4 regions of the Streptomyces vilmorinianum genome follow, and region 3 is predicted to be linked to each of the others. Evidence: riboswitches for the same ligand, from Rfam matches in the RefSeq annotation. Region 3 holds a riboswitch; each other region holds the start of a gene.
The links. A riboswitch is a leader RNA that binds a small molecule or an ion and turns the genes downstream of it on or off. The one in region 3 is predicted to bind cyclic di-AMP.
Positions count from the first base shown of each region.

Region 1: it holds a riboswitch for cyclic di-AMP, as region 3 does, so the genes downstream of both, FDM97_RS21955 (M23 family metallopeptidase) here and FDM97_RS17795 (transglycosylase SLT domain-containing protein) in region 3, are expected to answer to the same signal.
Region 2: it holds a riboswitch for cyclic di-AMP, as region 3 does, so the genes downstream of both, FDM97_RS13935 (C40 family peptidase) here and FDM97_RS17795 (transglycosylase SLT domain-containing protein) in region 3, are expected to answer to the same signal.
Region 4: it holds a riboswitch for cyclic di-AMP, as region 3 does, so the genes downstream of both, FDM97_RS34470 (M23 family metallopeptidase) here and FDM97_RS17795 (transglycosylase SLT domain-containing protein) in region 3, are expected to answer to the same signal.

Region 1 covers NZ_CP040244.1:4,685,967-4,693,560, forward strand. Annotated here, with positions in the region: gene FDM97_RS21940 (RNA-guided endonuclease InsQ/TnpB family protein) at 65-1,258, opposite strand; partial or broken gene FDM97_RS21945 (STM4011 family radical SAM protein) at 1,468-1,677, shown strand; gene FDM97_RS21950 (SGNH/GDSL hydrolase family protein) at 1,664-2,458, opposite strand; gene FDM97_RS21955 (M23 family metallopeptidase) at 2,621-3,601, opposite strand; cyclic di-AMP (ydaO/yuaA leader) riboswitch at 3,604-3,760, opposite strand; gene FDM97_RS21960 (tyrosine-protein phosphatase) at 4,142-4,954, shown strand; gene FDM97_RS35955 (DUF6126 family protein) at 5,032-5,187, opposite strand; gene FDM97_RS21965 (helix-turn-helix domain-containing protein) at 5,208-5,837, opposite strand; gene FDM97_RS21970 (aspartate aminotransferase family protein) at 5,913-7,298, opposite strand; gene dxs (1-deoxy-D-xylulose-5-phosphate synthase) at 7,295-7,594, opposite strand, start outside.
Region 2 covers NZ_CP040244.1:2,965,301-2,972,894, forward strand. Annotated here, with positions in the region: gene FDM97_RS13910 (UDP-glucose dehydrogenase family protein) at 1-141, shown strand, start outside; gene FDM97_RS13915 (pyridoxal phosphate-dependent aminotransferase) at 1,031-2,794, shown strand; gene FDM97_RS13920 (phosphatidate cytidylyltransferase) at 2,791-3,594, shown strand; gene FDM97_RS13925 (LysR family transcriptional regulator) at 3,953-4,879, opposite strand; gene FDM97_RS13930 (LysE family translocator) at 4,952-5,620, shown strand; gene FDM97_RS13935 (C40 family peptidase) at 5,690-6,166, opposite strand; cyclic di-AMP (ydaO/yuaA leader) riboswitch at 6,170-6,342, opposite strand; gene FDM97_RS13940 (hypothetical protein) at 6,682-6,987, opposite strand; gene FDM97_RS13945 (ClpP family protease) at 6,995-7,594, opposite strand, start outside.
Region 3 covers NZ_CP040244.1:3,771,764-3,779,357, forward strand. Annotated here, with positions in the region: gene FDM97_RS17790 (hypothetical protein) at 1-610, opposite strand, end outside; gene FDM97_RS17795 (transglycosylase SLT domain-containing protein) at 800-1,666, opposite strand; cyclic di-AMP (ydaO/yuaA leader) riboswitch at 1,669-1,826, opposite strand; gene FDM97_RS17800 (phosphocholine-specific phospholipase C) at 2,129-4,153, opposite strand; gene FDM97_RS17805 (HAD domain-containing protein) at 4,344-4,862, shown strand; gene FDM97_RS17810 (SpoIIE family protein phosphatase) at 4,864-6,558, opposite strand; gene FDM97_RS17815 (LapA family protein) at 6,578-6,832, opposite strand; gene FDM97_RS17820 (aminopeptidase P family protein) at 6,946-7,594, opposite strand, start outside.
Region 4 covers NZ_CP040244.1:7,409,176-7,416,769, reverse strand. Annotated here, with positions in the region: gene FDM97_RS34490 (hypothetical protein) at 75-449, shown strand; gene FDM97_RS34485 (PLP-dependent cysteine synthase family protein) at 531-1,547, shown strand; gene FDM97_RS34480 (MFS transporter) at 1,544-2,830, shown strand; gene FDM97_RS34475 (PP2C family protein-serine/threonine phosphatase) at 2,966-4,171, shown strand; cyclic di-AMP (ydaO/yuaA leader) riboswitch at 4,392-4,539, shown strand; gene FDM97_RS34470 (M23 family metallopeptidase) at 4,551-5,651, shown strand; gene FDM97_RS34465 (PrsW family intramembrane metalloprotease) at 5,881-7,194, opposite strand; gene trmB (tRNA (guanosine(46)-N7)-methyltransferase TrmB) at 7,239-7,594, opposite strand, start outside.

The sequences.
Region 1 (7,594 bases), 910 kb from region 3:
GTCCCGGTCCCAGGTCTATCTCTGGTTGAATCCTCCCCCAGCTGGAAGCAGGGGGATTCCTGGCTCAGGCCGCCTCCTGGAGCAGCGCTCCAGGAGGTCCTACGCCCTCGGCACCAGCCGGGTTGAGACCTGCCCGGACGAGCATCACACGGGCGGAGTTCTTGTCTCTTGGGGAGACGACTCCGCACGCGGTGCAGGTGTAGGTACGTTCCGACAGCGGCAGCGCGTGCTTGGTTCTCGCTCCACAGGCTGCGCAGTCCATAGTGGTGTGCGCGGGATGCACCAGACGCACATCCCGCCCGTGCTTGCGGCCCATCTCAGTCAGGGCCTTCTTGGTGGCGCCGATCGCGGCGTCGGCTGCCTTGCGGGCCATCGACGTCCTGGCAAGGAACTTCGGCCTGAAGTCCTCGACGGCGATGACGTCGTGGTCGGTCACGACGTTCTTGGCCCACTTGCGCCCGGTGTCCTGGCGCTGGCGCGCGATCTTCGCGTAGCTCTTCGCCCGCCACTTCTTCGCTTCGCGGTAGCCCTTCGACGCAGCTTGCCCCCTGGCGGGCTTACGGCGGGCCATCATCCGGTCGTACCGGGTCAGCTCAGCCTGCCCTCGCTTGCCGTGTCCGGCGTGCGGGAGATCGTAGGCGTCGCTGGTGGTGGTCGCGGTCTCCTTCACACCCCAGTCGATTCCGATCACCCGACCCGTCTCCGGCAGAGGCTGCACCTCGGCAGGCGCGACAAAGCTCGCGTACCAGTGACCGACGCTGTCGCAGTACAAACGCACGCTGGAGGGCTCGGCCGGCAGGTCCCTCGACCACACCACCGTCAGCACGATATTCCCGGCCAGGTGCAGGCGCCCTTCCTTCAACCGGAAGCCGCGCCGGGTGTAGTTCAGGGTCGGGTCGGCCTCACGCTTCTTCTTGAACCGGGGCATCCCCGCACGCCGCCGCACGGGCAGGCGGTCCTTGATGTCCTTCAACGCCTTGACACGGGACTTGGCGAAGTCGCGGATGACCTGCTGCTGCGGCACCGACGAGCCCTCGGCCAGCCACCGCGTCACAGCGCGGGCCCCGGTCAGCATCCTGTCCAGCCGGGCGGGACCACAGTTCTCGTTCTCGGCGAGGGCCTTCTTAGACCGGGCCACACACTCGTTCCAGATCCACCGGCAGCGGTCCCACTCCGCCAGGAGCTCCGTACGGGCCGTCGACGACACACGGAGCCGGTACGTGTACCGGGCATGCCCGCCCTCCCCCGCCACCGACACGACAACACCCCCTCCCTCTCACGCCCGGTCGCTCGCCCCGGCCCCCACAACGAGACCGTACGCACGACAGACGCACATCCGTCCCCGCATCAGGACAAGGGCACCACAACCAGCGAACACGAGAACGCGCGTTCACCTTTCCCGTTGCCGACGCCCGTTTCTCTCCCCTCCACCGGTCGGCTTCGCGGGCGATGCTCATTCCCAAGAGGCGGCGCTGTCACTTCGTGAAGGCCGAGCTGGGCAATCTCTACGACGGTTCGTACCGCGCCGCCCTGCGCCCGCGCGCCTGCCCCCTCGCCGTCTGCGACTGCCACATCGGCTACGTCCACCTGGAGACGCTGCCGCTGTACGACGTGTTCGCCGGCGGTGTCCTGGAGCGGATCCCCGAACGGAGCCCGTCGGTGATCAGAGGGGCATGAGGTCCGGGCGCTTGGCCTCCACGTGGTCCCCCGAGCTCTCGCCCCGCAGCCGCCGGCCGATCCACGGGACGAGGTACTCCTTGGCCCAGTGGATGTCGTCGCGGCGCACCTCCAGCGTGCCCCGGGGCGGCAGCGGCGGCCAGGGCTGGTCCGGGTCGGCCGGTACCTCCATGCCGAGGACCTGGGCGGCGCGCAGCGCGACCCGGGTGTGGCCCTCGGGAGACAGGTGCAGCCGGTCGTCGTCCCAAGCCCGCCTGTCCTGCACGGACTTGAGCGACCACAGGTCCAGGACCGGGCAGTCGTAGCGGTCGGCGATGGCCCGGACATGGGCCGTGTAGGTGGCGATCTTGCCGCGCAGATGGCGCAGCACGGGTACGTCCCGGGTGTCGAAGCCGGTCGTCACCATGACCGTGCCGACGGCGGAGGTCAGCTCGGCCACGGCGCGCTCGAAACGCTCGGCGACGTCGTCGGGGTCGGTGCCGGGGCGGATGATGTCGTTGCCCCCCGCGCAGAAGCTCACCAGGTCCGGGGCGAGCTCCTTCGCCCTGGGGACCTGCTCCTCCACGATCTGGTCGAGGAGGCGGCCGCGTACGGCCAGGTTGGCGTAACGGAATGCGTCGTGCTCCGGCAGCTGGTCGGCGAGCAGAACCGCGAAGCGGTCCGCCCAGCCGACGTACTTCCCGTCGGGCCCGGGATCTCCCACACCCTCGGTGAAGCTGTCACCGATCGCCGCGTACGACCCGAATACGTTCATGTCTGTTGATCTCGAATCGTCTGCCACGGGAGCACATCCTTCCCTTACAGGTGTGACCTACGCGACCGTAAGGAGGGGTTGACGCCGGGTGAGATACGCCACCGGTCAAGATTCCGCCAAGCCGGAATACTCCGGACACGCGACGGGCCCGGCACAGAGGTGCCGGGCCCGTCGGGTGCTGGGTGTGCGTCAGATGCCGACACCGTGCTGGCGCAGGTAGGCCAGCGGGTCGATGTCCGAGCCGTAGCTCGGTCCGGTGCGGATCTCGAAGTGCAGGTGCGGACCACTGGAGTTGCCGGTCGAGCCGGACAGGCCGATCTGCTGGCCGCCGGAGACGGTCTGGCCGGCGGAGACGGAGAGGGAGGAGAGGTGCGCGTACTGCGAGTACGTGCCGTCGGCGTGCTGGATGACGACCTCGTTGCCGTAGGCGCCGCTCCAGCCGGCGGAGTGCACGGTGCCCGCGCCGACGGCCTTGACCGAGGTGCCCGAGGAGGCGATGAAGTCGACACCGGTGTGGTAGCCGGAGGACCACATCGAGCCGGAGGCGCGGTACGGGGTGGAGACGCCGCCGCCGACCGGGGCGACCCAGCCGGAGGACACGCTCTGCGCGGGGGCGGCGGGGGCGGCCTGGGTCGACTCCACCGTGCTGCGCTCGGTGGAGCGCGAGCTGCGCGACTCACCCGAGGCGGAGGACGGCTTCTCGGCCTTGGGGGCGGCCTTGGGGGCGGCCTTCGTGGTGGCCTTCGGGGCGGCGGCCTTGGGCGTGGCCTTGGCCGTCGACTTGGCGCCGAGGGTGAGCTTCATGCCGGGGAAGATCAGCGAGGGGTTCTCGCCGACGACCTGCCGGTTGTCCTCGTAGAGCTTCTTCCAGCCGCCGGCGAGGTGGTGCTCCTGGGCGATCTTGGACAGGTAGTCGCCGGGGACGACGCGGTACGTCTTCGGCTTGGCGGCGGCGGGCGCGGCGGCCGGGGCCTTCGCCGGGGCGGCGGCGGCAATGGCGGCGACGGCCTGCTCGGGCGTCACGGCAGCCGGGGCGGCCTTGTCGGCGGCGTGGGCTCCGGTCGCACCGAGAAGCGGCAGGGCGACGACGGCGCCACCCGTACCGGCGGCGACGAATCCGCGTGTGATCGGGTTGACCTTGGGACGGCGGTGCTTACCCTTCGCGGGCATGGCGAATTCCTCTCCGTCGCCTGCGAGGTGAGCTGTCGGGTTCGGACTGGAGATGTCCGGCCGCGTTCTCACGCGGCTTCACCCCGAGCCGTCCTGACCTGAAGGATCGGCGTACTACCTGGGTCCCCCGCTCCTGCCGCACGTGGGTGGGTGCGAATTCCGGGCGGTGGCAGGATTCGGCGGTCCGACCGGATTGACGGTGACCGTAGACGAGCGGGGTCGGCGCGAACAAGCCGTCGATTTCATGGATCAATCCGGGACGTGATATTCGCACCGAATTCCGGTCACCCTCCGTGGATGACGGGACCTCGATCTCCTTTTCTCGTACGGGGATTACCCGAGACGATCAGGCACGGTCCGTCACCTTTATGACCCTGCTCACGCACCGAGGGCCATCTCCCCTGCAACCAGGGCGCGTTATATCGAAGAGCTCAATTCGGACAGAACACCCATTCTTGTACCCGGGGTGGGCGGGAAGAGGCGCACCCGGGATGATTGCCCCGGGAACCGATCTCGATCCGTCAACCTTCAGGAGCACTCGTGACGCAGCAGCTGCCGCAGGTCCCGTCGACCGAACCCGAGCTCACCGGAGTGCGCAACTTCCGGGACGTGGGCGGCCTGCCGACCGTGGACGGCGGGTCGGTGCGGTTCGGGCGCCTCTTCCGCAGCGGTCACCTCGCGCACGCCACCGAGGAGGACGCGGCGTTCCTCTCCACCCTCGGGTTGCACACCGTCTTCGACTTCCGCAACGCGGCGGACCGGAAGGTGGAGGGTCCTGATGTCGAGCTTCCCGGCGTACGGAACGTGAACATCCCGCTCAACGACCCGGCCGACGGCAAGGAGTTCTGGAAGCTCGTCAGCACGGGCGCCCTGGAGCAGCTGCGCGAGATCCTCGGCGACGGCAAGGCGGCTGCCCGAATGTCCGATTCATACCGGAAGATGATGGTCGAGCGGACAGCGGAGCACAGCCGCATCCTGCACGCGATGGCCGAGGACAGCATGCCCGCGCTGATGCACTGCGCGGCCGGCAAGGACCGGGCGGGCCTCTCCATCGCCATTTCGCTGCTCGCGGTGGGCGTCGAGCGCGAGGCGATCGAGGCCGACTATCTGAAGTCGAACGATCCGCACCGTCGCTACAAGGTGCGCCGCAGCTCCACCGCCGCGGACGCCATGTCGCCCGAGGTGATGGAGCTGCTGGGCCCGCTCTTCGACGCGCGCGCGGAGTATCTGCGGGCGGCGTTCGAGACGCTGGAGCAGACCTGGGGGACGACCGAGCGCTACTTCTCGGACGGCCTGAAGCTCGCCCCCGAGACGCGGGAGCGGCTGCGCGAGCGCCTCGTCACCGAGGCCTAGTCCCGCCCCCTGCCCCGCCTCTCCCTGCCCCGCCTCTCCCTGTCTCGCCTCTCCCTGTCTCGCCTCCCCCTGTCCCGCTACTGGTTCTGCCCGCCCAGCATGAACAGCAGATAGAGGAAGCCCGCGAAGAGGTGGCCGGCCACCAGATAGGCGAAGAGCCGGATCACGAGCCCGCGGGGGAACGTGCCGCCCCCGCGTTCCTCGCCAGTGACCGGTACGGATTTGTCGGACATGTCGGCCCCTTTCGAAGGGCTCAGCGCAGATGCGGGGTCCCGTCGCCGAGGCACAGCTCGGCGGCGGGGCTCTGCATCAGCGTGTGGACGAAGAGCAGCTCGGCCCCGCCGCGGGTGGCGGCGCCGATGCGGTGCGGGGTGAGCGAGTCGAAGTGCGCGCTGTCCCCCGGATCCAGTACGTGCACGGCGTCGCCGAGCGCGAGGCGCACCTGGCCTTCGAGGACATGGAGCCACTCCTCGCCGGGATGGACGCGCACGATGTCGGCCCGGGTGGCGTACGGCACGTGGACGCGCAGCGCCTGCAGGGCACGGCCGGGTCCGCCCGCCTGGTGGTAGATCCAGCCGTCGGCCTCCACGGGCTCCGACCGGCCGGCCCGGACGATCGGATCACGTTCGGGCGGAACCTCGCCCAGTAGCTCCGAGACGGTCGTACCGTAGATACGGGCGAGGGCGAGCAGCATGGGCAGCGAGGGCTGCCGGCGGCCCGTCTCGAGCCGGGAGAGATGGGCCGGGGAGAGACCGGCGCGCTGGGCGGCGGCCTCCAGCGTCAGCCCGCGGCGGCGGCGCAGACCGCGCAGCTGCGGAGCGACGTCGGGCAGAGCGTCCGGTGCGGCGGGATCCGGGGACTGCTCCCCGGGGAGGTGGTCCATGCCTCCATTCCGCCAGGATCTTTCCTCTGGGGCAAGTTTCTTGCCCCAGAGGCAAAATTCCCACCGCGCCAGGGGTCAGCGCTGCGCCACCGCCTGCTTGACCAGCGTCTTTCCGAAGTCCCACATCAGTCCGCCACCGCCGTGAGCGTCGTCCATCACGGCCGTGAACGCGGTCACGAAGCGGTCCACGTCCGTCTCGTCGATGATCAGCGGCGGGATCAGCTTGATCACCTCCAGATGGTCCCCCGACACCTGCGTCAGGATCCGGTGCCGCTGGAGCAGCGGCACCACGACCATCTGCGCGAAGAGCCCCTTGCGGGCGGCCTGCAGCATCGTCCACCGGCTGCGCAGCCCCAGCGAGGACGGGCGCCCGAACTCGATCCCGATCATCAGCCCTCGTCCGCGGATCTCCTTGAGCAGCTCGTAGCGCGGGACGAGCTCCTTCAGGCGCGAGGAGAGCAGCTCGCCCACCCGCCGCACGTGCGCCACCGTCCCCTCGGTCTCCATGACCGAGAGCACGGCGAGCCCGGCGGCCATGGCCTGTGCGTTCGAGCCGAAGCTCGCCGAGTGGACGAGGACCCGGTCCATGGACGAGTAGACCTTCTTGAAGATCCAGTCCTTGCCGAGCGTGGCGCCGACGGGCACGTACCCGCCGGAGAGGGCCTTGGCGACGCAGACCAGGTCCGGCTCGACACCGTCCTCGTGCTGGTACGCGTAGAAGTCGCCGGTCCTGCCGAGCCCCGTCTGCACCTCGTCGGCGATCAGCAGGGCGCCGCGCCGGTGCAGCACCTCCTGGGCGGCGCGCAGGAAGCCGGGCGGGGCCTCGTGCACCCCCTTGCCCTGGATGGGCTCGACGACGAACGCGGCCACGTCGCCCTTGCTCAGCTCCCGCTCCAGGGCGTCGAGGTCGCCCAGCTCGATCGCGGTGTCGGGCAGCAGCGGGGCGAAGCCGTCCCGGAAGCCCTTCTCTCCGTTGACCGACAGAGAACCGGTGGTCAGGCCGTGGAAGGCGTGGGAGCAGTAGAGGATCCTCGGCTTCCCGGTGGCGTACCGGGCGAACTTCAGCGCGGTCTCCACCGCCTCCGTACCGCTGTTGCCGAAGAAGACCCGGTCGAGGTGCGGGCTGTGGGCGAGCAGCTTCTCGGCGAGCAGCCCGGGCAGCGGCGGGCAGTCGAAGCGGGTGAGGTCGGCGAGTGAGGCGTCCAGGACGTCGTGGAGGGCCTTGCGGACCACGGGGTGGTGCCGGCCGAGCCCCATGACGCCGAAGCCGGCCAGCATGTCGAGGTAGTCGCCGCCGTCGGAGTCCCAGAAGTGGGCGCCCTCGGCCCGCTCGTAGACCTTGTCGAAGCCGATGGTGTGCAGCATGCGCGGGAGCTGGTGGTTGAGGTACCGGGTGTGCAGCTCGTAGCGGTCGGCGCCGCGTTCGGCGAGCAGCGCCGCGAGGTCGAACTCCTTGCTCATTGCCCCTTCTTCCGGGTCAGTGCCGCGCTGATGTGCCCGGCGATCTCCACCGGGGTGAGACCGAGATCGGCGAGCACCTCGCCGCGCTTGGCGTGTGCGAGGAACTGCTCGGGGATGCCGAAGGTGCGCAGCGGTACGTCGGCGCCGGCATCGCGCAGCGCCTGCCCGACGGTCGCGCCGACACCGCCCGTTCGGCTGTTGTCCTCGACGACGGCCACGAGCCGGTGCCGCTCGGCGAGCGGGGCGAGGGCCTCGTCGACGGGCTTGACCCAGCGGGGGTCGACGACGGTGCAGCG
Region 2 (7,594 bases), 810 kb from region 3:
TGGCCGCAGCTGCACGACGTCGACTGGGCGCACGCGGCCGAGGCGATGCGGCGGCCGGTGCTCTTCGACGGACGGAACCTGCTGGACCCGGCCCGGATGCGGGAGCTCGGCTTCACGTACATGTCGGTCGGGCGGCCGTAGGGAGCGAGCGGCACACTGCCCCGGCAGGGAGTTCCGACGGGGCAGTGGTGTGTTCAGGCGAGCCCGGCGCGGCGGGCGACCGCCAGGACGTGGTCGTCGAAGAGCGCGAGCACGTCGGGCGGTTGCGGGTTGCGGGTCGAGGGCGTGGAGGTGGGCGACAGCTGCGAGTGCGGTCATGGCGGTGTCGAGGAGTTCCCGCTCGACGTCCTGAAGCGTGTGCGACGGGCCTTTCCGGGGGTTCTGGCCGGGTGGCGCCGACGAGCGCGGCGATCACCTCGCCGGCCTCCTCACCGACCTTCGCGACCCGCCCCCACAGCAGCGCCTCGGCATCGCGGCCCTCGTTGGCCGGGAAGGTGTCGATCCATTCGGACACGGCGCGGATCAACTCGCCGGTACGTGCCGTGGTCACGCCGCCCCCTCGGCGGGCGCGGCGCCGGCGGTGCGGGCGACGACGAGGATGTGGGACGACGGACCCAGCACGCTCGGCTCGGCTCGGCTCGGCTTCGGCTTCGGCTTCGGCCCGGCGGACTGCGGCCAGGACCCGCTCCCGACCCGTCTCGATGACCATCTGTCCGGCAGGGTTCGGCAGGAGCTTGGCCGGGCCCTCCACCGCGAGCAACGCCCGGACGGACAGACCCGCAGCCCGCGCTTCGTCAGCGAGACCCTCGGGGGTGTGGAAGCAGGCGGTGGTCCACAGCCGTTCGAAGTCCCGGCCGGGGGCCGCGGTGCCAGGGCACGGCAGACGCCGGTGGTTGGGCACCTGCCCATGGAATCGGCCCTGACCTGGACCGCTTCCAACTCCCCCGCTGAGTACGCGTACTCAGGTGCCGTCTGCCGGACTCCTCCATGCTGGGGCGCGAACGCCGGACCGTCTCAGGGAGACATACGCATGGACCATGCCCTGCAGCTGCGCACTGCCACGCCTCGGGATCACGACTGGATCCACGAACTGCGCCACCGGGTGTACGCGGAGGAGCTGGGCCAGCATCCGGTGGATCCGTCGGGAAGGCTGAGCGACGGACTCGACGGCGACAATGTCTATCTCGTGGCCGCGCGCGGCGAGACGCGGATCGGCTTCGTCAGCCTCACCCCGCCGTGGGTCGGCCGCTACTCCCTCGACAAGTACCTGACGCGCGAGGAGCTGCCGGTCCTGACCGAGGAGGCGCCGTTCGAGATCCGCGTCCTGACCGTCGAGGAGCACTGGCGGTCCACCGCGGCGGCGCCGCTCCTCATGTACGCGGCGCTGCGCTGGGTCGCGGCGCGGGGCGGCCGCCGGGTGGTGGCGATGGGACGCACGGAGCTGCTCGACATGTACCTCGCCGCCGGGCTGCGGCCGGTGGGGCGCACGGTCCGCTCGGGCGCGGTCTCGTTCGAGGTCCTCAGCGGCTCCGTGGCCGAGCTGACGAGGACGGTCGCGGAGCGCCACGGCCGGACCCTGGAGAGGCTGCGGACGGGCCTCGACTGGCGGCTCGACATGCCCTTCGCGCCGCGTGCGGACGGCTGTGAGCACGGCGGGGCGTTCTTCTCGGCGATCGGCACCGACTTCCGGACCCTGACCCGCCGTCACGAGGTGGTCGCGGCGGATGTGCTGGACGCCTGGTTCCCGCCGTCCCCAGGGGTCCGCGCGGTCCTTTCGGAGGATCCGGGGTGGGCGGCCCGGACCTCGCCGCCGACTGGCGCGGAGGGACTGCTCGCGGAGATCGCCGGGGTCCGGGGGCTGCCGGTGGAGTCGCTGGTCGTCGGGGCGGGCTCGTCCGATCTGATCTTCCGGGCGTTCGGCCGGTGGCTGACGCCGGGGAGCCGGGTGCTCCTGCTCGATCCGGGCTACGGGGAGTACGCCCATGTCACCGAGCGGGTGATCGGCTGCCGGGTCGACCGGCTCCAGCTGCGCCGGGAGGACGGCTGGCTGCTCGACCCGGCCCGGCTCGCCGCCGCGACCGGCGACGGACGGTACGACCTCGTGGTGGTGGTCAACCCGAACAACCCGACCGGCCGCCACGCCCCGGCCGGCGCGCTGCGCGCGGTGATCGAGGCCTCGCCCGTGCGGACCCGGTGGTGGATCGACGAGGCGTACCTCGCGTACGTCGATCCGGCGGACTCGCTTGCCGGGCTCGCCTCGGCCGATTCCCGGGTCGTGGTCTGCACCTCGCTGTCGAAGATGTACGCGCTGTCGGGGATGCGGGCGGCGTACCTGGTGGCCGGTCCGGAGACGGCCGGGGAGCTGCGGCGCTGGACGCCGCCGTGGCCCGTGAGCCTGCCGGCCCAGCTGGCTGCCGTGAACGCGCTGCGCGACCCCGCGTACTACGCGGAGCGCTGGGCCCGCACCCATGTGCTGCGCCGGGGACTGGCGTACGACCTCTCGGAGCTGGACGGGTTCTCCTCGGTCGACGAGGGGGTGGCGAACTTCCTCACGGTGACCCTGCCGCCGGACGGACCGAGCGCGGCGCGGCTGGTGCGCGAGTGCCGGCGGCACGACGTGTTCCTGCGTGACCTGTCGCCGATGTCCCCGGCGTACGAGGGGCGGACCGTCCGGATCGCCGTCCGCGACACGGCGGAGAACGCGCGGATCGTGGCGGCGTGCCGGAGCGCCCTGGACGCGCTGCGCGCGCCGGCCGCAGTGGTGTCGGGCGCGCCGGGGCGGGCTTCCCGGTGACGACGGTCGCCGGTCTCGTGCCGTACCTCGGCGGGGCACTGGCGGTCGGGGGCGTCGCGGTGGCGGCGACCCGGCGCCGTGAGCTGATGGTCCGCTGGTGCGTGTGGGCGCTCGGAGTGCCCCTGGTGACATCCGCGTTCTGGCTGGGTCCACCGGGGATCGCGGTGCTCGCGGCCGTGGTCGGCGTGGTCGCGGTGGCGGAGTTCGGCGGGCTGCTCCGGCTGGGGCCGGTGGACCGGGCGGTGCTGGGCGCGGCGATCGTCGGACTCGTCCTGACCGCCTGGCTGGCCCCCGGGGAGGTGCTCCGGGTGGCAGCGGCCGGGGCGCTTGCGATCGCTGGGGTGCCGTTGCTCTCGGGCGACGCGGAGCACGGACTCCGCCGCCTGGGGGCGGGCCTGCTGGGGCTCGTGTGGCTGGGCGCTCTGGCCGGCCTCGTATCGTCCGGCGCCCTCGGCCTCGTGCTGTTCGTGGCCGTGTCGATCGCCGACATCGTCGCGTACGCGGCCGGTCGCCGTCTCGGCGGACCCCGGCTCTCCCCGCTGTCGCCCGCCAAGCGGTGGAGCGGCACGCTGGCCGGGGCCGCGGCCGGTCTCCTCACGCTGGCCGTGCTGTCCTCCCTGACGTGGCAGACGGCGGTGGCCGTGGCGGTCGGCGGCCCGCTCGGGGACCTGCTGGAGTCGATGGTCAAGCGGGGCGCCCGTGCCAAGGACGCCGGCCGGTGGCTGCCCGGCTCCGGCGGCCTCCTCGACCGGATCGACTCCCTCCTCGTCGCTCTGGCGGTGCTGTTGGTGCTGAAGTGAGCCACGGGGCGGGGTGAGCCATGTGACGGGGCGAGCGTGAGGCTGGGTGGGGCCGGGCCGGTTGCGCTGGGAGTCACCTCTGCCCCGTGGCGGACGGCCGCCCGGGTGACGGTGGAGCGGTCGATACCGAACAGCAGGGCGAGGTCAGAGTGTGGCTACCCGCGACGGTAGGCCTCCCACGCCGTCCCACTTCCAGGGCCTGCTCCCGGTACCGGCGCAGCTCGGGAACGCCCTGCTGGGCGCGCCCGGCCCAGTAGGCGGTGATCGAGGACGCGAACGCGGGGCCCTTCTCCTGTCCTACGGCGTCGGCTTCTCCTGCGGGGCGATGGCCGTCACCACGTGATCGGCCGGACAGCTCCTAGGGCGCCTGGCGGCCTGGGGGCACCCTCCCGAATCCGCCGCGCAGCAGCGCCCGCAGAGACCGCGCCGCCGGGCCCGACTCCTCGCCGCGGTGCGCCACCGAGATCGTGCGACGGAACGACGTCGGCTCCAACGCCCGTACGCCCAGGGGCGACACCGCCATCGAGGCGACCATCTCCGGCACCACCGCCACCCCGAGCCCCGCGCTGACCAGCGCGCACACCAGGGCGTAGCCCGGCGTACGGCAGACCACCGACGCGGTCGCGCCGGCCCGGGCGAGCGCGCCCTCCACGCCCCGCCGCGGCGGATGGTCCGGGGCGCTGCTGATCAGCGGCCGGCCGGCGAGCTCCGCGATCGGCAGGCGGCCCGAAGCCTCCGCCAGCTGATGGCCCGGGGCCGTGACCAGCACCAACTCCTCGACCAGCAGGGGCTCCAGCTCGACCCCCGGCGGCAGCGGGGCCGGTTCCGCCGGTTCGTAGGCATGGGTGAGCGCCAGATCGACCTCGCCCGACGCCACGGCATGGACCCCGCCCGGTGGCTCGTACTCGGCGACCGTCAACTCCACGTCCGGGTGGGCCCGGCGGAACGCGCTCAGGACCGGCGGCAGCAGATGGATGCCCACGGTGGTGAAGGTGCCGACCCGAAGGCGCCCGCCGGAGAGGCCGGCGAGCTGCGCCAGCTCGTGGCGGGCCCGCTCCATCTCGGCCAGGACCCGGCGCGCCCGGGTGACGAGCAGTTCGCCCGCAGCCGTCAGGCGCGTGCCGCGGTGGTGGCGGACGAGCAGCGGGGTGCCCGCCTCCCGCTCCAGTTTGGCGAGCTGCTGGGAGAGCGCGGGCGGGGTGTAGCCGAGCCGGGCGGCGGCACGGGTGATCGAGCCGTCCTCGGCCACCGCCACCAGCGCCGCGAGCCTCACCAGATCCTGCATAAAGGATTCCTTTGGGCAGACCCAGAAGATTGTGTCTACACCCTAAAGGCTCGCGGCGGGCACGCTGGGCTCATGGACGGACAGCTGATCGCCTTCATCGGAGTCGCGGCGGGCATGGTGGCCATGCCGGGCGCGGACTTCACCGTCGTCGTCCGCAGTGCTCTCGCCTCGCGCCGGGCCGGAGTGGCCTGTGGCGTCGGTGTGGCGGGCGGGCTCGTGGTGCACACCGCGCTGGCGGTGGCGGGGCTCGCCGCGGTGCTGATCGCCGTACCGGTGCTCTACCGGGCCCTGCAGATCGCCGGTGGCGCGTACGTCCTCTACCTCGGCGTGCGGGCGCTGGGCGGTGCGCTGCGGGCGAGCGGCGGAGCGCAGGCGGATGCGCGGGCGGATACGCGGGCGGATACGCGGGCGGATACGCGGGCGGGGGAGCGGGTCGCCGGACGGGCGCTGCGCCAGGGGTTCCTGACCAACGTCCTGAACCCCAAGGCCCCCGTGCTGTTTCTGAGCCTGCTGCCGCAGTTCGTGCCGGACGGCGCGGCCGTCCTGCCACGTACGCTGCTGCTCGCGTCGATCGTCGTCGTCCTCGCCCTGCTGTGGTTCCCGCTGGTGGCGCTCCTGGTGGACCGGCTCGGTCACTGGCTGCGGCGGCCGCGGACGGCCCGGACCGTGCAGGGGGTGACGGGTGGCGCGCTCGCCGCCCTGGGGCTTTCGCTGCTCTCGGCTCCGCTCGCCGGGAGTTGAGGCGACGCCGCCGGGCGAAGCTGCGGCGGCGCCACCGCACCCCCGCCCGGCAGGGCATCGGTCAGCGGATCATCGGACCCTGCCGTAATACACCTTGGACGACCAGATCTTGTCGAGCTTCACCCAGGAACCGCTCTTGGGCGAGTGCCAGATCTTGTTGTTCCCGGCGTAGATGCCCACGTGATAGACCCTCCCACCGGAGTGGAAGAAGACCAGGTCCCCCTTCTGCCGGCCGGAAGCCGCGATGTGCCGGGTCTGGTTGTACTGCTGCTGCGCGGTACGGGGCAGCGACTTGCCCGCCTTCTTGTACGAGTAGAGCGTGAGCCCCGAGCAGTCGAACCGGGTCGGGCCGGCCGCTCCGTACTTGTAGGGCGATCCCTTCTTCGATGCCGCGATGTCCAGCGCCTTGCCGGCGTACGCGGTCGCGGCCTGGGCCTCCGGTGCGGCGCCTGGCGCCAGCATCGTGCCGCCGACGGCGGCGAGGGTGAGAGCCGAGACGGCTCCGGCCCGGGACAGCAGGGACGGGACATGAATCTGCGCAGTCATGCGCAACCCTTCGTCAGCCGCCTGTGAAGGATGACCTGTCGGGTTCGGACTGGCGAAGTTGCCCGGCCGCGGCTGCGGCTTCACCCCGAGGAACGGCCCCACTGCTCGGTCGTCCCGTACTGATTGGGTCCTCCACTCCTGCCGATCCACTCCTGTCGACCAGACATCCGGGACAGCGGCAGGACTCGGCGTCCGCCCGGACCGCCCCGCCGCGGTGGCGGGGGCTTGTCGTCGTGAGGGATCTTGACCCACACCCGGGGCGAAATCCGAGCCGAAACGGCGTTATGTGAGGCTCCTCACGACTGATCCATTCGGGTGGACAGGCATGTTTCGTGATCGTCGGAGGTTTGGCCGACGAGCCCCGCACCAGGGGTGGAACGTCCGATTCCGCCAGATGTGTACACCTGTTGCGCAACTCACCCCGCACATAAGTCGATTCGTCGACTACGCCGAACGAGGGAGGGTTTCTGCCGCTTCTCTGGCCCGAGTGGACGTCGACACGACACGCGGAAATGTCAACTCGCGCGTGTGTCGGGCACGGTGACCCGCCCCGCGCGGCGCTCCCCGTCCAACACGCGCAGCGCACGGGCCAATGTCTCCGCGTGGACCTCGCTCTCGCCCCGCATATGCATCACCGTCAGCGCGTCGCGCAGCGCGGTCGCGCGCCCCACCAGGGCCTGTGCCGCGCGCAGCGCCCCATAGGTATGCGATGTCCTGGATGGATTGATCCGGCCGAGGAGATCGACGACTTCGAGGTAGGCGTCGATGAACTCGCCCTCGGCGCGCGTCAGAGCGGGCAGTGGCGGCAGCTCGGGAACCATCTCCGGCTCACCGTGCCCCGGCGCCGCCGGACGCCCCGCGGTTCTGGATCACGTGATCCACCAGGCCGTACGCGGCGGCGGCCGGCGCGTCGAGGACGGTGAGCCGGTCGATGTCGGCCTCGATCCGCTCGCGGTTCTGCCCGGTGTGGGTGACCAGCATCCCGGCCAGCATCGCGCGCAGTCGGAGCAACTCCCGTGCCTGGATGTCGAGATCGCTGGGCTGCCCCTGCAACGGCTCGTCGGTCGTGGGTTGCTGAAGGACCACCCGGGCCCCGGGCAGCGCGAGCCGCTTGCCGGGCGCCCCGGCCGCGAGGAGCACGGCGGCGGTCGACGCCGCCTGGCCGAGGCAGGTGGTCTCCACGTCACAGGTGACGACCTGCATCGTGTCGTAGATCGCGGACATCGCGCTGATCGAACCGCCGGGGGAGTTGATGTAGAGCGAGATGTCCCGGTCCGGATCGGCGTACTCCAGGTGCAGGAACTGGGCGATGACGTCGTTGGCCGAGGTCTCGTCGATCGGCGTGCCGAGGAAGACGATCCGCTCCTCGAGCAGCTTGGAGTACGGGTCGAGGGTCCGGCTGCCGAAGGACGTGCGCTCGGTGAACTC
Region 3 (7,594 bases):
TGTTGATCCCGGTGATCCGCTTCACGCTCGTGCCCGGACCGGCGTCCGGCGGCAGCGGCAGCGTGCGCGCCACCTGTCCGCCCCGCCACTGCTTCGCCGTCCCGTCGGCGTCCACGGCCGCGACGATCCCGGCGTCGTTCACATCGACGTCGTACGCGCCCGGCGCCCCGCCCTCGGCGAGCAGCCGCACCGAGGTCGCCCCCGGGCGGTAGGTGAACAGAGCGGTCGCGCGGTCCGACCGCCGGCTCACCCAACCGGCCATGAGACCTTGCCGGTTGACGGCTCGGACGACCCCCTCGTCATACCCCTCGGGCATCGGCACCCGATGGAGCCGCTCACCCGTCCAGTACACGGGCAGGCTCCCGCTGGCACCCACGGCGAGGCCGCGCGGTCCCAGATCGTGCACGCCCTCGGTGGTGAAGCTGCCGCCGGCGGGCGGGAGCGAGGGCAGGGCCCGCGGGCCCGACGCGCAGGCTTCGGTGCCGGGCGCGAGGTCGGCGGCGGTCCCGGCCGCGGTCTCGGCCGCGGACTCGGCCGCGGCGGGACCGGCCGCCGTCAGCAGACCGGCGAGTGCGGCGGCCGCCGCGGACACGGCAAGGGCTCTCTTCATCGCTGTTCCCCCCTGGGACGGGATCCGCGCTCCCCGGCCGCGGATCATCAGGCGCCCATCCTGCCCGCCACGATCGCACCATGGGACGGAATACCCCATACCGCTTGGGGCGCGACGGCGAAGGCCCCGGCCCCGGCCCGCAAGGGGCCAGGGCCGGGGCCTTCAGCCTGCGTCGATGCCCGCCGAGGGTCAGTACGGCCCGTTGACGTTGTCGATGGAGCCGTAGCGGTCCGCGGCGTAGTTGCACGCGGCGGTGATGTTGGCGACCGGGTCGAAGAGGTCCATCGAGGTGCCGGGCACGTGATAGGCGAGGAAGGTCGGCTCGATCACCTGCAGGAGGCCCTTGGAGGGGGTGCCCTTCGCGGCGTTGGAGTCCCAGAGGTTGATGGCCTGCGGGTTGCCGGAGGACTCGCGCATGATGTTGCGGTGGATCCCGTCGTACGTACCGGGAATGCCGTACTTCGCCATGACGTCCAGCGACTCCCGGATCCAGCCGTCGAGGTTGTTGGCGTAGCTCTTGGCGGCGGCGGCCGGAGCGGCGGCGGCCGGGGCGGCCTTCGCCGGGGCCTTCTGGGTGGCCGGGACGCTCCGCTGCTGCGAGCGGTCCGCGCGGTCCGTGGCGTCGGTGCGCTTGGTGGTCGAGGACTTCGGCTTCGGAGCGGTGGCGGATTTCCCGCGAAGCGTCAGTTCGAGTCCGGGATGGATAAGTGACGGATTGTCACCGACAGCGCTGCGATTGGCCTGGTACAAGGCCTTCCAGCCACCCCGCACACCTTGCTCGTGAGCGATCAAGGAAAGGGAGTCGCCCCGGGTGACCGTGTAGGTCTTGGGAGCGGAATTCGGTGCGACGGTCACCGATTCCGCGATCTTCGCCGAGACGCCGGCGGCGGTCTTCTCGACGGTCGCGATCTCGGGAGCCTTGTGGGGCGTGGCGTGCGCGGTGCCGGCCGTGGCGACCAGGGGGAGCGCCAGTGCGGCGCCACCTGTACCGGCCAGGGCGATACCGCGGCTGAGGGGACGTCGCTTGGGGCGCCGGTGCTTACCGTGTGCGGGCATGACAGATTCCTCTCCGGCGCCTGCGGGGTGAGCTGTCGGGTTCGGGCTGGAGATGCCCGGCCGCACGCATGCGACTTCACCCCGAGCCGCTCCGGGAATCCGGACCGGCGAAAAGTGGGTCCCCCGCTCCTGCCTACGGGTGAATGGTCGGTCTTTTCGGGCGGTGGCAGGATTCGGCGATCCGCCCGAGTGGAGGTGACCGTAGGCGAGAAATGTCGGCCGAAACAAGATGCCGAGTCCGTGGGTAATTCCCGGGGGATTTTCGCGCGGCGCCGAGTGCGCCGAACTTCCTTGAGGCGCAAGGGGAGGGGCGCGGCGGGAGGGCGCCGTCACCCTGCGGCGTGATTCATCTCACCCGGCGAGAAAATCGGTCATTCCGGGAAATTCCGCTGCGCCGATAAAAGGGATACAAGGAGCTGAAAAGGCCACTTGTATCCCTTTTGGTCGGTACGTGGGTGTACGTCAGCCCGTGACGCTCGGGGCGCCCGTCTCGATGTGGCCGGTGTAGCGGCGCGACCACGTGCCGTCGATGTCGGCGAGGACCGTGAAGTCGTACCAGCCGTTGTGGTAGGCCACCGCGTTGAAGAAGTCCTCGCGGGAGGAGTTCGCCGCGACCGTGTACGTCCACGGCCCGTCCGTGCGGTAGGCGTTCGACCGGATGGTGAAGGTCACCGGCGAGGCGGAGGTGTTGGTCATCGTGAAGTAGAGGGCCGTCTTCCCGGTGCCCGGCTCGGTCGCGAAGCGGGCCGCGACCTCGATGGCCTTCCCCGCCTTGGAGGCGTCGCCGATGAAGCGGCGCAGGAAGCGGTTGGGGCCCATCATCGAGATGTCGTACTTGCCGGACCCCGAGCCCGTCCCGATGTTGAAGTAGTCCGTGGACGTCGCGCCCGGGTCGACGGTGTACTGCCAGGCCGCCGTGTCTCGGTACTGGTGCGGGTGGATCGCGAAGTGGGCGGCCCGCTTCGCCTGGGCGCCCTGGTTGGTCATCGAGAACCAGGCGAGGATCTTCCCGGCCGCCCCGAACTCGAACCGGTCGAGATTGCCGTTGACCTGGTACGGCACGGCGCGCGCCGGGCGGGTGCCGGCCTCCTGCGCGGGCAGGGCGTTGTCCTGGGGCACCGGGTTGGGCAGCGGGGCGCAGGTGGACTGCCCGATGACCTCGGCCGTGGAGGGGAGGCCGGAGGGAACACCGTAGACGGGGCGGGCGAAGTCGAAGACGCCGGTCAGGTCGCCGGTGACCTTCCGTCGCCACGCGCTGATGTTCGGGCAGGTGGCGGGGGTGCCGAGGGCGGCCGTCCAGGTCTCCATGAAGCGCAGGACGGAGGTGTGGTCGAAGACCTCGGAGCTGACCCAGCCGCCGCGCGTCCACGGGGACATGACCACCATCGGGACACGGAAGCCGAGACCGATCGGCACCCCGTCGAGATACTCGCCCGGCGTGCCGGGCGGCGCGACCGGCGGCGGGACGTGGTCGAAGAAGCCGTCGTTCTCGTCGTAGTTGAGGAAGAGGACCGTCGCGTCGAAGACCTCGGGGTTCGCCGCCAGCGCGCGGTAGACGAGGTCCACGAAGTGCGCGCCGTCGCCGGGCGGGGCGTACGGGTGCTCGGAGAAGGCCTCGCTGGCCACGACCCACGAGACCTGCGGCAGCGTCCCGGCGACGACGTCGGCGCGGATCGCGGCCGCGATGTCGTCGGGCGTCGAACCGGTGACCTTGGGCACCGATCCCATGCCCCGGTCGTACAGCGGGTCACCGGGCCGTGCGTCGGTGAACTTCCTGAAGTACGCGAGGCCGTTGTCGCCGTAGTTGTCCTGCGCGTTCTGGTAGACCTTCCAGCTCACGCCGGCCCGCTGCAGCGCCTCCGCGTACGTCTCCCAGGTGAGCCCGGACTCCTCGCCGCCGTCCTTGCTGGAGGCGTCGATCCTTCCGCTCCACAGGAAGGTGCGGTTGGGGCCTGTGGCGCTGAGCGCCGAGCAGAAGTACGCGTCGCAGACGGTGTAGTTGTCGGCGAGGGCGTAGTGGAACGGGATGTCGCCGCGGTCGAGATAGCCGAGCGTACGGGTGTTGCCGACGCCGGTGACCCAGTTGTCCATCCGGCCCTTGTTCCAGGCCGCGTGCTGCGAGGTCCAGCTGTGCGGAAGGTCGCCGTTGCACTGGGCCAGGGTCTCGCCGTCGACGCCGCCCGCGGGCGGGGTGGCACTCAGCTTCCACGGGTACTGGCGGCCGCCCCAGTTGGGCTGGTTGAACGTACCCCAGCCGCCCGGGAGGTTGCCCGCGGCGCGGTCGCCGAAGCCGCGGACACCGCGCAGGCGGCCGAAGTAGTGGTCGAAGCTGCGGTTCTCCTGCATGAGGATCACCACGTGCCCGACGTCGGTGATGGTGCCGGTGGCCGCCGCGGCGGTGGCCGATGCCGTGCCCGGGGGGAGGGCCGCGCCGGCCACCAGCCCTGCCCCGATGCCGACGAATCCTCTGCGGCTGATGGGAGTCATGCCCCGCCTCTCGTGTCACCGCGTGCCCCTGCGGCACATCGAGGACAGGATGGGGGAGGGGCGCCCAAAGGTATACGGCCGTGCAGTAATTCTTGGGTGAACTTACGAGGGACACAGGGGAGTTGATGGTCAGGGTGAGGGTCCGATTGGTGCACGATCGAACCAATGGAGATCCCGGTACCGTGCATCCATGACCGGCTCCGCGCAGCGCCCCCTGCTGTTCCTCGACATCGACGGCCCGCTCATCCCGTTCGGCGCCCCACCGGGGACGTACCGGACGTACGCGCGCCGGGGCGAGGGGGAGGAAGGCGCGTCGAACCCGCTGCTGGCCAGGATCGACCCCGCCCACGGGCCTCGCCTGTCGGCGCTGCCCTGCGAGCTGGTGTGGGCGACGACGTGGATGGCGGACGCGAACGCGTGCGTCGCGCCGCGGCTCGGTCTGCCGCCGCTGCCCGTGGTGGACTGGCCCGATGCCCCGGACGAGGACCCGGCGGGCCGGCTCCACTGGAAGACCCGCGCGCTCGTCGAACGGGCCGCCGGGCGGCCCTTCGCCTGGGTGGACGACGAGATCGGCGACGCCGACCGGACCTGGGTCGCCGCCCACCACCCCGGACGTGCCCTCCTGCTCCGCGTCGATCCCCGGCGCGGCCTCACCGACGCCGACTTCGCCGCCCTCGACGTCTGGCTGCGCGCGAACCAGCCGTACTGACCTACGCCCGCGCCGCGCCCCCGTCGCGGCGCAGCATCAGCAGCGCCGCGTCGTCCTCCGCGTGGGGGCCGGTGGCGAGGGTGGCGAGGATGTGGTCGGCGAGTTCCTCCAGGTCGGAAGGGCCGTCCGCGAAGGCGGCGGCCAGACGGCCCAGACCGTGGTCGATGTCCTCGCCCGGCTTCTCGATCAGGCCGTCGCTGTACAGGAGCAGGGTCGCGCCGGGGGCCAGATGGGCCGTGGTGTGCGGGTAGCGGGCGAGACCCCACTCGCCGGGGAGGCCCAGCGGAGGACCGCCCGCGAGGTGGAGTGTGCCGACCGTGCCGTCGGCGCGCCGCAGCAGGGGCGGCGGGTGGCCCGCGTTGGCCGCGTGGACCTCCCCCGTGGCGAGGGTGATCCGCAGGTACTGGCAGGTGGCGAAGCGGTCGGCGTCCAGGTCGGCGAGGAACGCCGAGGCCTTGGCGAGCACGCGGTCGCAGCGGTGGCCTTCCGCCGCGTACGCCGTCATCGCGACGCGCAGCTGGCCCATGAGCCCTGCGGCCTCGGTGTCATGGCCCTGGACGTCGCCGATCGCCAGCCCGACGCCCCCGTCCGGCAGGGCCAGCGCGTCGTACCAGTCCCCACCGACACGGACCCCCTCCCGGGCGGGCCGGTAGCGCACGGTGATCCGGCCCCCGGGGGTCGCGGGGAGCCGGCGCGGCAGCATGGCGTTCTGCAGGCCGGCGGCGATCTCCCGCGACTGGTCGAGGAGCAGTACGCGGTGCAGCGCGCGGGCGACCGCCTTCGACCAGGCGGTCATCACGGCGTGGTCCGCGGGGGTGAAGACGGCCTTCCGCTCGTAGAACACGCCCATGGCACCGACCGGCTGCCCCTCGTTCACCAGGGGCAGGAACGCGGCGGCCGTCGCCCAGAAGCCCTCCCGATTCGGTTCGAGCCGGGGGTAGCGGTCCAGGAAGTCGCGGACGGAGGTGAAGAAGAGCGGCCTGCTCGACCGTACGACGTCGTTCAGCGGCCAGGAGTCCGCGAGCCGGGACTTGCGCGGGGGGTGGGTGGCCTCGGCGGTCAGTACGGTGCGGACGAAACGCAGCCGCCCCTGCTCGAGGACGGCGAGGGACATGGCCCCGGCGCCGAGCCGGCGCGCGCTGCGCTCGTCGCCGAGGACCGCGGCGACGTCCTCGACGCTCATCGCCCGGGCCAGCGCGAGCACGCCCTCGCCCAGGGCGCCCAGCCGCTCGTGGTCCTCCTCGCCGTCCCGGTCCTCCTCGCCGTCCCGGTCCTCCTGGCCGGGCAGGCCGCGGCCCGCGCCGCCGTCCCGGCGGGCGGACGGCGACAGATCCAGGGTGGCGTCACGGACCACCCCCACGAGCTGTGCGGGCCCGTCCACGCCCCCGCGTACGACGCTTCCCGTGGCGTGCGTCCAGCGGCTGCCGCCGTCATGGAGACGGACGTGGAAGTAGGTGCTGTACGTCGATGTCCGGCCGGCCAGGAGATCCGCGGCGAGCCGCGACAGGAGCGCCCGGTCGGCCGGCGGGATCCGGGAGCGCAGATCGGCCGTCCGCCCCTTGTACTCGGTCGGCGACAGACCGAGCACGGTACGGCCCACGGCGTCCAGGACCAGGCGGCCGGTCGCCGGCACCCAGACGAAACAGCCCACGCCGGCCGCCGCGAGCGCCTCGCCCCGGTCGAGCCGCGGCCCCATGCCATCCATGCGAGGCCGGTCAGCGCCTGGCGCGCCGTCGGGCGAGGAACACCCCGAGGACCAGCCCTACGGCGAGGGTGACCGTGAGCACGCCCCAGAGCGGCAGCGTGACGTCGGGGACCCACAGAGTGACCGTGACCGATCCCGTGTTCGCGGCGATGAACCAGATCGCGAGGGCCGCGAGCGCCACGAAGCCGATCGTGCGCAGACGCAGATCCCGGCCCTTCACCGTCAGGGTCGAGGGACGGTGGGGCGTGGATGCCTTGGTGGTCATGGGTCGATTATCGGGCGATTCGGGCGATTGATTGACTTCATCCCGATATTCTCGCCCGAGTACGCCCGGTCGGCCCGCGCGGCGGGCCGACCGGGCGGAGCGGCCGCGGCCGCTCACCCCTCCAGCAGCGCGCCCATCCACGACTCGATCGCGTCGGGCGTACGCGGCAGCGCGTCGGACATCAGCCGCGCCCCGCCCTCCGTGATCACCAGGTCGTCCTCGATCCGTACCCCGATGCCGCGCAGCTCGGGAGGCAGGGTCTCGTCGTCCGGCTGGAAGTACAGGCCCGGCTCGACCGTCAGGACATGGCCCTCCGCGAGAACGCCGTCCAGATACGTCTCCGCCCGGGCCTGCGCGCAGTCGTGCACGTCGAGGCCGAGCATGTGCCCGCTGCTGCACAGGGTGTAGCGCCGGTACAGGTCGCCCGTCGCGTCCTTGAGGACGCCCCAGTCGGCGAGCCCCTCGGCGATCACCCGCATGCCCGCCCGGTGGAAGTCCCGGAAGCTGGCGCCGGGGCGCAGCGCCGCGATCCCCGCCTCCTGCGCGGCCAGGACCAGTTCGTACACCTGGCGCTGGACGGGGGAGAAGCGGCCCGAGAGGGGCAGGGTCCGGGTGATGTCGGCGGTGTAGAGCGTGTCCGTCTCCACGCCCGCGTCGAGCAGCAGCAGGTCGTCGCGGTCGAGCCGGCCGTCGTTGCGGATCCAGTGCAGGACGCAGGCGTGCGCGCCGGAGGCCGCGATGGTCTCGTACCCGGTGCCGTTG
Region 4 (7,594 bases), 3.6 Mb from region 3:
TAAGTAAACGGTGGCCAAAACGGGGCCTGTCGCTTTGCGACTGCACGGCGCCGAACCGTAGTGTCGCGCGCACCATGAGTGACGGAGCGGTGACTGACGTGCGGCGGCGGGCGCCCGCCGTCTTCGTCCTGCTCGCGCTCCTCGCCCTCCTCGTGAGCGTCTGCCACGGTTCGCACGGGCACATGCTCCCCGTCGCCGGCGCGACCACCGCCTCCGCGCCCGCTCTGCCGCACGGCTGTGAGCGGCCGGGCGAGACGTGGTCCTTCGACGCCCATCTGCCCGCGCAGGTCGCGCCGCAGTCCCCGGTGCCGGACGCCGCGGGAACCGCCGTCCTGTCGTACGCGGAGCTCTTCCCCGCCCCTCCGCACGCGCGCTGCGTCCGGGGCAGGGCGGGTCCCGGCCCCGAGCCGGGCCGGCTGCTGATCGCCCTCGGAGTGGACCGGAACTGAACCGGGTCGCACGACACACGACGACCCCGGTTCCTTCCGCGCTCACGCGCTTCCGCGTACCACCCCAAGGACGTATCTCCCATGAGCAAACTGCTGTCCCTGGCCGAGCAGACCGTCGGCAACACCCCCGTGCTGTGGATGGACGACGGCTACTGGGCCAAGCTCGAAGGCTTCAACTTCGGCGGCATCAAGGACCGCGCCGCCCTCTACATGGTCGAGCAGGCGCGCCGCCGCGGTGAGCTGCGGCCCGGCGCGCCCGTCGTCGAGTCGACCTCGGGCACCCTCGGCCTCGGCCTGGCGCTCGCCGGGGTCCTGCACGGGCACCCCGTCCACGTCGTCACCGACCCGGGCCTCGAACCGATCGTCGAGCGGATGCTCGTCGCCCACGGCGCCCAGGTCCACGTCGTGCCCGAGCCGAGCCCGCAGGGCGGCTGGCAGCAGGCCCGGATGGACCGGGTCGCGGAGCTGCTCACCGGCCTCGACGGAGCCTGGTGGCCGAACCAGTACGGCAACCCCGACAACCCCGCGGCGTACGGCGGGCTCGCCGCCGAACTCTCCGGGCAACTCGACAGGATCGACGTCCTCGTCTGCGCGGTGGGGACGGGCGGGCACTCGGCGGGCATCGCCCGCGCCCTGCGCGCCACGTCGAGCCCCGCCCTGGAGCTCGTCGGCGTGGACTCCGTGGCGTCCACCGTCTTCGGCCTCCCGGCCGGCGAACGGCTGATGCGCGGGCTCGGCTCCTCGATCCACCCCGGCAACGTCGACCACGGCGCCTTCGACGAGATCCACTGGGTGGGGCCGGCGGACGCGGTCCGGTCGGCCCGGCGCCTGGCGTCGCGTCAGTTCGCCACCGGAGGCTGGAGCGTGGGCGCGGTCGCGCTGGTCGCGGGGTGGCTGGCCCGTACCCGGCCGCGCGGGACGCGGATCGCGGCGGTCTTCCCGGACGGCCCGCAGCGGTACTTCGACTCCGTCTTCAGCGACGAGTTCTGCGCGGCGCACGGGCTGCTCGACGCTCCGGTACGCGAGGAGCCGGCGGCGTACGAGAGCGGCGGCGCGGTCGACGGCTGGACCCGCCGCGTGCTCGAGCGGGTCCGATGAGCGCGCGGACCGAGGCCTCCGCCAAGGCCTCCGCGAAGGCCTCCGCCAAGGGCGGGATCTGGCGCCAGAGCCGTAGCTTCGAACCGGCGGTACGGCTGCTCTTCCTCAACCAGCTGACCATCAACCTCGGCTTCTACATGCTGATGCCGTACCTCGCCGCGCATCTCGCCGACGGTCTGGGGATGGCGGCCTGGGCGGTCGGGCTCGTCCTCGGCGCCCGGAACCTCTCCCAGCAGGGCATGTTCCTGGTGGGCGGGGCGCTGGCCGACCGGCTCGGCTTCAAGCCGCTGATCGTGGCCGGCTGCGCGCTGCGGACGGTCGGCTTCGGGGCGCTCGCCTTCGCCCAGTCGCTGCCGATGCTGATCGCCGCGTCCCTGGCGACGGGGCTCGCGGGGGCGCTGTTCAACCCGGCCGTGCGGGCGTATCTCGCGGCGGAGGCGGGGGAGGAGCGGCGCGTGGAGGCGTTCGCGCTCTTCAACACGTACTACCAGGCGGGGATCCTGCTCGGGCCGCTGGTGGGGGTGGCGCTGACCGGGGTGTCGTTCCGGCTGACGTGCGTGGTGGCGGCGGTGCTGTTCGCCGCGCTGACGCTCGTACAGCTGCGGCATCTGCCGGTACGGCTACGGGAGAAGGCCTCCGAAGCCTCCGAAGCCTCCGAGTCGACCGAGGAGCGGGGCCAGTTCCGTACCGTGCTCGCCAACCGCACCTTCTGGCTCTTCTCGTTGGCGATGACCGGCTCGTACGTCCTGTCCTTCCAGGTCTATCTGGCGCTCCCGCTGGCGGCGGACGGCACGGCGGCGACGACCGCGCTGTTCGTGGTCTCCGCGCTCGTGGCGCTGGCCGGGCAGCTGCGGATCACGGCCTGGTGCCGGGCGCGGCTCACGCGCGAGCGGTGTCTGGTCCTCGGCCTCGGGCTGATGGGCGCGGCGTTCCTGCTGCCGGTGGGGGTGCCCGGGCTCGTGGGTCTGCTGCTGTGCGCGGCGGCCCTGGCGGTCGCGAACGCGGTGCTCTACCCGTACGAGATGGACACCGTCGTCGCCCTCTCGGGCGGGCGGTGGGTGGCCACGCACTACGGGCTCTACAACACCGTGTGCGGGGTCGGGATCACGCTAGGGAACCTGGGGACGGGCGTGCTGCTCGACGTGACGGGGTGGTCGGCGGCGCCGTGGCTGGTCCTGTGCGGGGTCGGCCTCGGCTGCGCGGCGGCGGTGGGCGCGCTGGGGCGGGGCGGCCGGCTGGGCGCGGGCACGGCGAGGGATACGGGCGCGGGCGCGCGGGGCTGAGGGGCGCGCGGGGCGGCCCACCGCGCGCGTCACCCACTCGGCCGAGCGAAGGTCGCCTCGCGGCGCGGCTCCCTTCACCCTGGGGAGGGCGCGGTACGGTCCGTCGCCGTGTACGGACCGGGCAGGAGAGCACTCGTGGGGCAGGGGCAGGGGCGGCGAGCGGCGGGCGGCGACAAGGGGAACGGGACCGGAAGCGGGAATGGGAACGGGAACGGGCGGCCGGGCCCGCGCGCCGAGCGGGCCCGCCGGTTCATCCGTGCCCTGCCCCCGCTCGTCATCGCCGGCGGTGTCGTCTTCGACCTCTCCACCCCGCCCACCTACACGGCGGCCCCGCTCTTCTCCGCCGCGCCGCTCATCGCCGCCCCGTTCTTCTCGACGCTGACGACCCTGCTGACGGGCATCGCCGCCGTCCTCGCCGGTGTCGGGCTGCACATCTACAACGACACCGTCACCGAGGTCCCGGCCCTCACCGAGACGCTCACCGTCGTCACCGTCTCCGCCCTCGCCCTCCTCATCAACCGGGTCGTCCAGCGCAGCGGCGAGCGGCTCGCCTCGGCCCGGGTGATCGCGGAGGCCGCCCAGAAGGCGGTCCTGCCCACGCCCGCCGAGCGGATCGGCGGGCTGCAGGTCGCGGCCCGCTACGAGGCCGCGCAGGCGGACGCGTTCATCGGCGGCGACCTGTTCGCCGTCCAGGACACGCCGTACGGGGTACGGCTCGTGGTCGGCGACGTCCGGGGCAAGGGGCTCGACGCGGTCGAGGCCGCCGCCGTCGTCCTCGGCGCGTTCCGGGAGGCGGCCGAGCAGGAGTCGACGCTGGAGGCCGTCGCGCAGCGGCTGGAGCGGGCGCTCGCCCGGGAGGGGACCCGCCGCGACGGCCTGGACGCCTTCGAGGGGTTCACCACCGCCGTCCTGGCCGAGATCCCGCGCGGCGACGGGCTCGTACGGGTGGTCAACCGCGGCCACCCCGAGCCGCTGCTGCTGTACGCGGACGGGGGCCTGGAGCTCCTGGAGCCGAGCGAGCCGGCGCTGCCGCTCGGCATGGGCGAGCTGGCCGCGTGGCCGGACCGGGCCGACGAGACGCCGTACCCGCCGGGCGCCACGCTGCTCCTCTACACCGACGGGCTCTCCGAGGCGCGCGACGCCGAGGGCACCTTCTACGATCCCGGCGAGCGGCTCTCGGGGCGGATCTTCCCCGGGCCCGAGGAGCTCCTCGACGCGCTCGTCGACGACGTCCGCCGGTACACGGGCGGGGGTTCGACGGACGACATGGCGCTGCTCGCGGTGAGCCGGCCGGCGGCGGGGCAGCCGCCGCGGCGCCGGACGATGCCCGTGGTGCCGTAGCCATCGTCACCATCTGTAGTGGAGGTATACCGCTCCGATAACAATTGATCCGCCGTCAGTTCTGGAGGGATGGAAAGGTCTGTACTGAAGCGGGATCAAATCGGGCTGTAGTGGCGCAATTTTGCGAATGATCAACGGGAACAGCTTGGAATCGGGCCCTCGTGTCTATTAACGTTCGATAACGCAGCGCGGTCGTCCCAGCCGTCGCAAGAGACGGCACCGTGCGCACGCGCCGAATCCTGAAAAGGAACCGGGGAACCACTACTTGGGGTGAATCGGGCACTTTCGCACCTGTGCGACAGCGCCCGTAGGAGACCTTCCTGCTCCGAACCCGTCAGCTAACCCGGTAGGCGAGAAGGAAGGAAAGGAGTACGCCTCCGTGGCGTCCAACACCCCTGCCGCCGAAGGTACTTTCGACGGGTTCAACGCGTTCGGTGCTTCGGGCGCCGCCGGGACGGATGACGACGCGACGGCGTGGGGTGAGTGGAACCCCACCGAGGACTCCCTTCGCCAGCAGGCCCGTTCCGGTGGCCGCCACCGGGTCGTGAAGCAGCGCTCGGGCTTCGCCCGCTCCTCCACCGTCCTCGGTGTCGGTGTCATCGCGGCCGTCGGCGCGGGAGGCATGGCCACCGCCAAGGACAAGCCCCCGGTCTCGATCTCCCTCCCCGACCTCAACCTTCCGGACGCCTCCGAACTGCCGGGCGTCGGCGAGCTCATCTCGGGCGAGGACGAGGACGCGAACGGCACGGGCTCCGGGACCAACAACCTGCAGCCGCTCACCGCCTCGCTCACGCTTCCGGCCGACGCGGCCGGGAAGTCCGACGGCGACTCCGCGTCGGCGGCCACCGCCGACGCCGGCGAGGCGCTGCGCGCCCGCATTCTCCAGCAGGCCGAGCAGCAGCAGGCCTCCGCCGACGCCGCCGAGAAGGCCGCGGCGGAGAAGGCGGCCGCCGAGAAGGCCGCGGCCGAGGCTGCGGCCCAGGCGGAAGCGGCCGAGCAGGCGGCGGCCGAGGCGAAGCGGAAGGCCGAGGAGGAGGCCGCGGCGAAGGCCGAGGCCGAGCGCCTGGCCAAGCTCGCCGCGAGCTACGCGCTGCCCACCTCCTCGTACACCCTCACCTCGACGTACGGCCAGTCCGGCTCCATGTGGTCCTCCGGCTACCACACCGGCCTCGACTTCGCGGCGCCCACCGGCACCCCGGTCAAGGCGGTGCACGGCGGCACGATCACGTCGGCGGGCTGGTCCGGCTCCTACGGCTACCGGATCGTCCTGGAGCTGGAGGACGGTACGGAGGTCTGGTACGCGCACCTGTCCTCGATGACGGCGAGCGTGGGCCAGACGGTGGGCACCGGCGACACGATCGGCCGCGTCGGCGCGACCGGCAACGTGACCGGCCCGCACCTGCACCTGGAGGTCCACACCCCGGGCGGCGACGGCATCGACCCGGCGGCCTGGCTGGCCGGCAAGGGCCTGTCGGTCTGAGTTCCCCCGCTGTGGGCCGGCTTGGCCCGGCTTGGCCCGCCGTGGCCCGCAGTGGCCCGGCTTGGCGTGGCCGACTTGGCATGGCCGCAGGGCCTGCCCGGCCCGGACCGCAGTCGATCCATGGCGCACACCCCTGACTCCGGCAGTCCTGTCGACACCCCCCCCGACGCCAGGGCTGCCGGACCGGCCTGCTCACCGCGGCCGCATGTCCAGCGGCGGCTAGCGGCGGCTAGCTGCGGTACGGGTTGTAGCCGCCGTAGTCCAGATACTGCGGCGGCGCCCACACCCGGCCGGTCGCCCGCGCCGCGTACGTCAGCGCGGGCGAGGCGACCGCCTTGCGCTGCCAGAGATGGTGGAGCAGCTCCTGCTCGCGCGCGGTGAAGTCCGGGCCGGCCGCGCCGCGCTGGGCGCGGTGGCGCAGAAAGGCCAGGGTCGTCGCGAACGCCTCGTACTCCCCGACCGTCGCGGCGGCCGGCCGCCCGTACGTGCGGGCGGCGAAGTCGCGGGCCATCGAGCGGGCCCGCATCGAGGAGAGCGCGAGCGGTTCGGCGGGCGAGAGCCAGCCGGCCGCCGCGTACGCCGGGAGCTGCCCGGATATCGTGCGCAGTTCCCGCTGCCGGCTCCATATCGCCAGCCAGGTCAGCAGGCCGAAGGCGGGCACCATGAACAGCCCGTACACGGCGATGAAGCCGAGCGGGCCGAAGGTCGTCGAGCCGTTCCACAGGGCGTGCATGCCCATGGCGAGGACGAGTCCGGCCACGGGGAACAGGATCCGCCGGACCCGCGCGCGGCGGGCGGCGAGCGCGGCGAAGCCGAAGCCGAGGCCGGTGAGCACGGTGAAGAGCGGATGCGCGAACGGCGACATCACGATGCGTACGAAGAAGGTGCCGGCGGTCACGGAGCCGAGACCGGACGAGCCGAACTCCTGGTCCTCGCCGAAGGCGTTGCCGAGGTAGAGGATGTTCTCGGTGAAGGCGAAGCCGGTGGCGGTGAAACCGGCGACGACGACTCCGTCGACCAGGCCGGTGAAGTCCCGTCTGCGGAAGAGGAAGAGCAGGAGAACCGCCGCCGCCTTCGCGCTCTCCTCGACGACGGGCGCGACGACGGTGGCGCCGAGGGTGTCGGCGGAAGCCGGGTCGGCGGTGGCGGTCGCGATCCAGCGGACCGCGAAGGAGTTGGCGAGGATCGCGACGAGCGCGGCGGCGAAGGCGCCCCAGGCGAAGGCGAAGATCAGATTCCGCCAGGGGCCCGGCTCGACGCGGTCGAGCCAGCGGAACGCGGCCATCAGCAGCGGGACGGGCAGGACGGCAAGGCCCAGTCCGACGAGGAAGCCCTCGGTGCCGGTCTGCTCCCGTACCAGCGCGAGGATCACCAGCGCGCAGAGCGCGAGCAGCGTGATCACGGCGACGGCCCGGACCACCTTGCTGCGCCAGAAGGCGCGACGAGGCCGGTAGCGCCAATGGGCGCGGTCCGGGACGCCCGCGAAGGCCGGCTCCTCGGTGTCCCGGGCCGGGACGGGGACGTCGTTCGACACGTTCGACACGTCAGCGACCCTAACGAGGAGGACTGACACCCCGCGAGGGAGTTCTACTTCCTGTGGAAAAGCAGGTCGTGCACGAGGTGGCCCTTGTCGAGACCCTGCCCCTCGAAGCGGGTGAGGGGGCGGAAGGCCGGGCGGGGCGCGTAGCCGCCGTCGGCCTGGGTGTTCTCGAAGTCGGGGTGCGCGGAGAGCACCTCGAGCATCTGCTCGGCGTACTCCTCCCAGTCCGTGGCGCAGTGCAGGACGGCACCGGGCTTCATCCGGGTCGCGAGGAGGGTGAGGAACTCGGGCTGGATGAGGCGCCGCTTGTGGTGGCGCTTCTTGGGCCAGGGGTCCGGGAAGTAGACGCGGCAGCCGTCGAGGGCGTCGGAGGCGAGCATCTCGCGGAGCAGGATGATCGCGT